DNA from 2 places in the Paenibacillus sp. J23TS9 genome. Region 2 is predicted to be linked to the other one. Evidence: riboswitches for the same ligand, from Rfam matches in the RefSeq annotation. Region 2 holds a riboswitch; the other holds the start of a gene.
What was found. Region 2 has a riboswitch for cobalamin ahead of KJS65_RS22555 (ABC transporter substrate-binding protein). Riboswitches for the same ligand answer to the same signal wherever they lie in the genome.

Region 1 (3,412 bases), on a different contig from region 2:
CGTTTCATGATGTCGATCGCAGGCACTGTGATACGGGAGAGAAGCGGATGGTCAACGGCCTCAGCATATTTTTCGCGGAATGCGCCTTGTCCGACCGTCTCATCGTAGAAATCCTCCAGGCCAAGCGGATTACCTTTCTCATCTTTCCAGCCCATCACTTTCTTAACTTCATGCGGGCAGAACAGATTCCACTCGGTGCGTTCCTCAACAGCTTGCATGAACAAGTCAGGAATACAGATGCCGTGGAATACGTCATGTGCTCTCATGCGCTCGTCACCGTTGTTGAGCTTAAGATCCAGGAAGGCCAGGATATCTTTATGGAAAACATCCAGATAAACGGCAACCGCACCTTTACGCGTGCCGAGCTGGTCAACGCTGACTGCTGTATTATTCAGCTGGCGGATCCAAGGAATAACGCCGGAGCTGGTATTTTTATGGCCACGGATGTCTGATCCGCGTGCACGAACTTTACCAAGGTACACGCCGATGCCGCCGCCCATTTTGCTAAGACGCGCCACGTCTGTGTTGGAATCGAAAATACCTTCAAGCGAGTCGTCCACCGTATCGATAAAGCAGCTGGAAAGCTGTCCAGCGACCTTTTTGCCGGCATTGGACATGGTTGGTGTTGCTGCAGTCATATAAATATTGCTCATAGCCCAGTAGGCTTCTTTTACAAGCTCCATACGTTTCTCGGCTGGCTCGGTGTGCATCAGGTACATGGCGATAACCATATAACGCTCCTGCGGCAGCTCCATGACACGGCCTTCAAAATCACGGGCGAGATAGCGGTCGGACAGGGTGAGAAGACCTATGTAGTCAAACAGCAAATCACGGCTATGATCGATGCTTTTTCCAAGCTCTTCAATCTGTTCTTTGGTGTAGCATTCCAGAAGCTCTTCACGATAGATGCCTTTGTGCACAAGATCGGTAATGAGAGGATACAGGGCACCGTAAGGCTCTGTTGGATAGGCTTTATAGCGGCGGTTGTACGCTGCTTTTTTATATAAAGAAGTCAAAAGGGAGCGGGCTGCGGCGAACTTCCAGTTCGGCTCCTCTTTCGTTACAAGCTCAAGCGCCGACATTGTAAACGCATTGCTGATTTCATCACCGGTAACTTCCTCCCGGCGCAGTTTGCTGGTTACACCGCGAATCAGGCGCTCCTTATCCAGCATCTCCAATCCTTCCAGAACGCGGTCCGCGTAAACGGAAAGGCGGATTTCATCGAAAGCCAGCTGACGATTGTTCGGTTTGGTCACGAGCTGAGGCATGTACAGTTCCCCTTTCAAAATAGATAATATTGGTATAATAAGAAAAATAATACATCGAAGAGCAAAAGTCTTACTTTGAGGAAGGAAGCTGGGCCATACAAAAAGCATTCCCGGCGACCTGATCCTTGCGAGGCCGAAAATGCTGCATGTTATTCTTATAGGCACCAAAAATGGGCGCAGAAGAATATATCTACACACCATATGTAGATATTTTCATGGCAACACGTTTCCTATTCCTCGTAGGTGTTTGTGCGAACGAAACAGGCAGGTCTCCTGACTCCCGGAACTTCCGTCGGCACCTTCCCGTAAGCATCCTGGCTCATAGTGGCATCTGCCGATTTTTGCCGAAGAACAAACCGTTTCGGCTATCCGGTTACAGTGGCGGGACCGTGACGGAATTACACCGTGCTTCCCTATTAGGAATCGTGGGCTTGGTAGAGCGCGATTCACCTGTTTTCACTATATTTGGTTATTGTTATACTAATTTAACCCAATATGTTGTGTTTGTAAACACAAAAATCAAAAAGACAAGCAAGATGAATTATAGCAGAGAAGTGGTCAATTTGCTACTAAGAGGATGAAAGGTTGTGCTCGAAAAATGTCCGAAAATGACCACTTTGGGGCAAAAAAGCAGATGTGGCGCGATTAAAAAAAAATTTTGGGGAATCTGGGTTCTTTGCTATCTTTTCCGGAGTTGGATACAATAAGGAAAGAATCAATGGACAGCATTCGGACCATCTAAATATGGGGATAGGGAGGCAAAAAACATGGCGATTGCAGAGGTAACGGTCATTCCAATCGGAACAGCAACCACCAGCTTGAGCGCATATGTGGCTGATATGCAGAAGGTACTGGCAAACCAGCCGGGAATCAGCTATGAGCTGACTTCCATGAGCACGATCATTGAGGGACAGCTGGAAGATGTCTGGAAGGCGATTGCGGCACTGCATGAAGCACCCTTCCTGTCAGGAGCACAGCGGGTGTCCACTTCTGTGAAAATGGACGACAGACGCGACAAAGCTTCATCCAGTTCGCAAAAGCTGCAGTCCGTGCGAGCGAAGCTGCAATAAACTGTAATAAGTTCCATTTATCCTAGTTGTATTGCGTTTTGAAGTGAAAGTTGTATAATAGTTTTTGTTTCGTTTGATCCATTTAGATGAGACGGTTTGCATAAGCTGGTGTAGCTCAGGGGTAGAGCAACGCACTCGTAATGCGTAGGCCGGGGGTTCAATTCCCTTCACCAGCATCCAAACAAAAAGCGCGGTTTTCCGAGTAAATCGGAGGCCGCGCTTTTTTTTTATATTTGCATTCTCACCTGCATATATTCGAAGAGGGTGTTTTTGATTTTATTCAATCTACCATTTAAATGGTCCACACAACAAAGAAAGGGAGCTCATATGGTAATAAAAATGAATGGAGAGGTCGTGATTTCATGGCATTAACAACTGGCATCATTACGAATACAGGAACCAGCCCTGCAACGAACCTTGTTATTAACATTAGCAATGATAACTTAAGTTTTTCATCCAACGTCGTTTATCACATCTATGTATGGAACAGCTTGGTGAGTAAGTCACTGGTCTATTCCAATTCTCTGACGATTAATGCGAACACGGCTCAAATTCTTGGTTTCAACATTGCAGGCAATACTTCTTACGAAGTTCAATTCCTTGTAACCGGCACGGTTCCAACAGATACAGTCATCAATGTATTCGGAACGGATTCATCCGGAAACGTCATTCATCATCAAAAAGTGCTGCAGCAAGAACTCACTCAAATCGCCCAGCTCAACCCATAAGTTAAGGAAACCGCGGTTTCCTTAATAATAAGAAGGGAGTAATCATGGTAAACATACAAATCTCGCCAAGCACGAGTTCACAGTTTGAGCCAACCATCGCGGTAAATTGGCTGAACCCCTCGGTCATGGTGGCGGTAGCTGTAGATCTCAGTGCAGGACCGCCGAATATTGGCTTATACAAGTCGATCGATGCAGGGGCAACATGGAGCACAACGTTACTACCGTTACCTGCCGGTTTTGCTGGCATAGAGGCGCCTCATATTGATTATTTTTTTCCAAATTCGTTTGTAGTGGCAGCGCACGCTTTTGATTCGGATGGTCTCAGCGGTTCGATTGTCTCCTATGT
Region 2 (3,412 bases):
GTGACAAAGGCCACCGCAGGCAGCGTCCATGCCCCGATCAACGAGTACTGCATACCAAAAAAGATGAGAATCGACGCGCCAACCGCCGAGCCGGAGGATACTCCAAGCGTAAACGGATCGGCGAGCGGATTCCGCAGGACCCCTTGAAAACCGGATCCCGCTACCGCAAGGGCTGCACCGACCAGCATGCCTAGCAGCACGCGGGGCAGCCGCACCTTGATGATGATTTGCTCAAAGGACGGATTCCATGTCGGATGAATCGCATCTCCGATCCAAGGCAATCGGTGAAGCACAATGAGAGCAATATCCTTGATCGGCAGTGCGACCGAGCCGATCCCCAGACAGATCAGCAGGGTCAGCAGCAGCAGTACGATGCCAATCCCTCCGTAACCTGCCAGTTTTTTGCTCATTATTTAAACAGCTCCGGATAAATGGCTTTCGCTACTTCCTGAAGGCCTTGCGTTACGCGCGGACCCGGGCGGCTCAGCAAGTTGTCATCCAGTCCGATAACGGCCCCGTTCTTCACAGCTGTAATCTGGTCCCAGCCGCTGCGGCCCTTAATGATGTCTCCCAGACCCTTTTTGGTTTTGTCATCAATGACGCTTTTAGCAAACAAAATCACATCAGGATTATCCTTAATAATCTTCTCTTCGCTGATTTCATTCCAGCCCTGTGTATCTGCGGCCACATTGATTCCGCCGGCAAGATTAATCAGTTCGTCCATAAACTCGCCTTTACCTACGGTCCAGCCCGGAGAGAACTCGATGTATACTTTTTTCTTCTGATCATCAGTCAAAGATTTGACAGCCTCTACAACCTTGCTCTCTTCCTCTTTCATCTGATCGATGACTTTTTTAGCCTCAGCCTGATGATCTGTAATTTGTCCGTATGTCTCCATATTCTTAATGACATCGTCCACGGTCTTCGGATCGGTTTTGAAAATCGGGATGCTGAGATCACGAAGCTTCTTCACCGCATCCTCACTCATCGAGATACCTGTAAATACCACATCCGGTTCGGCTGCAATGATTGCCTCCTCATTCGGCTTCATAATGCCGCCCATCTTAGGCTTGGACTTTGCCGTTTCTGGATAATCATCGTAATCGGACACGCCCACGATTTCATCATTCAGTCCAATCGCGAATAGTGCCTCGGTTTCAGCCGGGGATACCGAAACGATATGCTTCGGAGCTTCCTTGAATGTAAAGGATTGTCCTGTTGCATCCTGCAAGGTTAATGGGTATGTGGTTTTCAGACTATCTGTCTGGGCCGGCTGGGTCGTTTCCTGTTTGGCAGTTTCCGGCTGCTGTGCCGCTTGGCTATCCTTGGATTCATTGCCGCAAGCCGCAAGCGATAATGCGAGCAGCAGCGCTGCAATGCCGGTTGACCATCTTTTTACTGACGATTTCAAGTTCATGTACTGGTTCTCTCCTCTTTTTGGTTCGGTATTTGTTGACACAAAAGAGGCCTGGCGGTATGGATTACCATGAATACTGCTTGACGGAATACATCACAGGAAAAACAAGCCTTCGGCGTTAAAAATACCGAAGGAGCGCATAGGCTTTCCCAACAAAAAACCCTGATTCTTGTATCAAGAACCAGGGATTACGTCTGCTCGGACTTTTGAGGCAGCAGCCGCGGTCAGGCCGGCGCCACCAATCTGCACGTGAATTCGGCAGTGTACAAAAGTGCTAGATCGTAATCCTTTCCTCGAAGGACCGTCATTATTCTCATGAGGCAGGTCTCCTGACTTACAGGCTTGGCAATATCATCCCGGCCTTCCCATTCCTCCTACAGGCGGAACAGTGGCGTATGGGGATATACCTGTTTTACAGTGGCGGGACCGTGCCGGATTTGCACCGGCTTCCCTTTTCACCCGGAAAGAAATAAGCGGCAGCAGCCGTTTTCCAGGACCTCATCAGTTATCATTATTCATTTATTGTCCAGGCAATGCATCTCTAGTTTCTGATTATAGGTGAAATGCTACATCCTTACAACGACATATTTCATAACAACAGCATGTTTGAACTAATGTGTGGCTGCCCCTCACGAGGAACCTTCATGCCCACGTCAGATCATCCGAAGATCCACGCCCGCCCAGCTCTCTCCTCTATGTTTCATCGTTAAAATGAGGAGATTGCCCGGCTCTACTCGGATATCCCAAAAGCCCTTGCCGGGCATGAGGAGGGATACGATTTGCCGGATTACGCCGCCATGAGCCACCAGAAGCACGGAGGCTGGTGAAGCGGATTTGTGCTTCTTTTCCCGTTCTGCTGAGTTCAGCATAAATTCCAGAAACGCTGCAATTCTTCGTTCAAACGATACCCAAGCCTCACCCTCCGGAGGCGTAATATGCTGCGGATCATCCAGCCATTGCCGGTACAAGGCCACATCCTTGAGCTGATCATAGGTATGTCCTTCCCAATCTCCAAAATCCATTTCACGCAAGGCACTATCGTATATGGCGCCTGCAGAAAGATCCGGGCGTACTGCATGTAAGCTTTCGCGGCAGCGTGCAAGATCACTGCAATAGACGCTGCAGAAGGAAATTCCTTTTAATTTGCCGCTGGCAGAAATCAGCTCCTCACGGCCTTGAAGGCTGAGGCTGAGATCCGTGTGTCCCAAATATCTTTTCTGTTCATTCCATAGGGTGGAGCCATGTCTCATGAGTACGAGCTCCATCCGCTTTATGTCCATAAAGTACCCCCTGCTCCCCAAACCACCAGCAGTTCAAGGACGACGAACAATACCGAAACCGTTAACAGAAGCCGGTTCGTGAGCCGGATATCCCTGGCTTCCATGGGTCTGGTCGCATCGCCCATATACGCCCGGAACGAAGAAACGCCATGGTACACATTCGTTCCCCCGAGCCGGATACCCAGCGCACCCGCAACAGCCGATTCGGGAAAGCCGCTGTTCGGGCTCGGATGCCTTCTTGCATCGCGGCGTACCATGCGGAAGGCGCGTTTGTAATCCATTCTGAGAATCAGCGCAGATAACGTTAGCAGAAGCGCCGTCAGCCTTGCCGGAATCCAGTTGGCAATATCGTCGAGCCTTGCCGATGCCCAGCCGAGATGAATATATTTTTCATTCTTGTAGCCTACCATCGAGTCCAATGTGTTCACTGCACGGTATGCCATGGCCAGGGGAGTCCCGCCGATCAGCGCATACAAAAGCGGAGAAATCACCGCATCCACGATATTCTCAGCTACCGTTTCCACCGTCCCGCGTACTATCTCAGGCTCATCCAGATGGGAGGTTTCCCGCCCGACAATCATACCAAGACTGTTTCGGGCAGCCGGCAGATCACCTTGTTTCAAATGACGGTATACCTCCAGCCCAGCGTCCTTCAGCCCTTTGACGGCGATCGTCGTGGCGATCAGCACCACTTCTGCAGCCCAGGCAAGCCAGG

Region 1: another riboswitch for cobalamin. It lies ahead of KJS65_RS16695 (ribonucleoside-diphosphate reductase subunit alpha); the one in region 2 lies ahead of KJS65_RS22555 (ABC transporter substrate-binding protein).

The regions. Positions count from the first base shown of each region.
Region 1 covers NZ_BOSG01000002.1:236,393-239,804, reverse strand. Annotated here, with positions in the region: gene KJS65_RS16695 (ribonucleoside-diphosphate reductase subunit alpha) at 1-1,268, opposite strand, end outside; cobalamin riboswitch at 1,515-1,737, opposite strand; gene KJS65_RS16690 (MTH1187 family thiamine-binding protein) at 2,036-2,338, shown strand; tRNA gene KJS65_RS16685 (tRNA-Thr) at 2,443-2,514, shown strand; gene KJS65_RS16680 (hypothetical protein) at 2,701-3,066, shown strand; gene KJS65_RS16675 (sialidase family protein) at 3,111-3,412, shown strand, end outside.
Region 2 covers NZ_BOSG01000004.1:206,592-210,003, forward strand. Annotated here, with positions in the region: gene KJS65_RS22550 (FecCD family ABC transporter permease) at 1-410, opposite strand, end outside; gene KJS65_RS22555 (ABC transporter substrate-binding protein) at 410-1,417, opposite strand; cobalamin riboswitch at 1,720-1,933, opposite strand; gene KJS65_RS22560 (histidine phosphatase family protein) at 2,071-2,697, opposite strand; gene cbiB (adenosylcobinamide-phosphate synthase CbiB) at 2,688-3,412, opposite strand, start outside.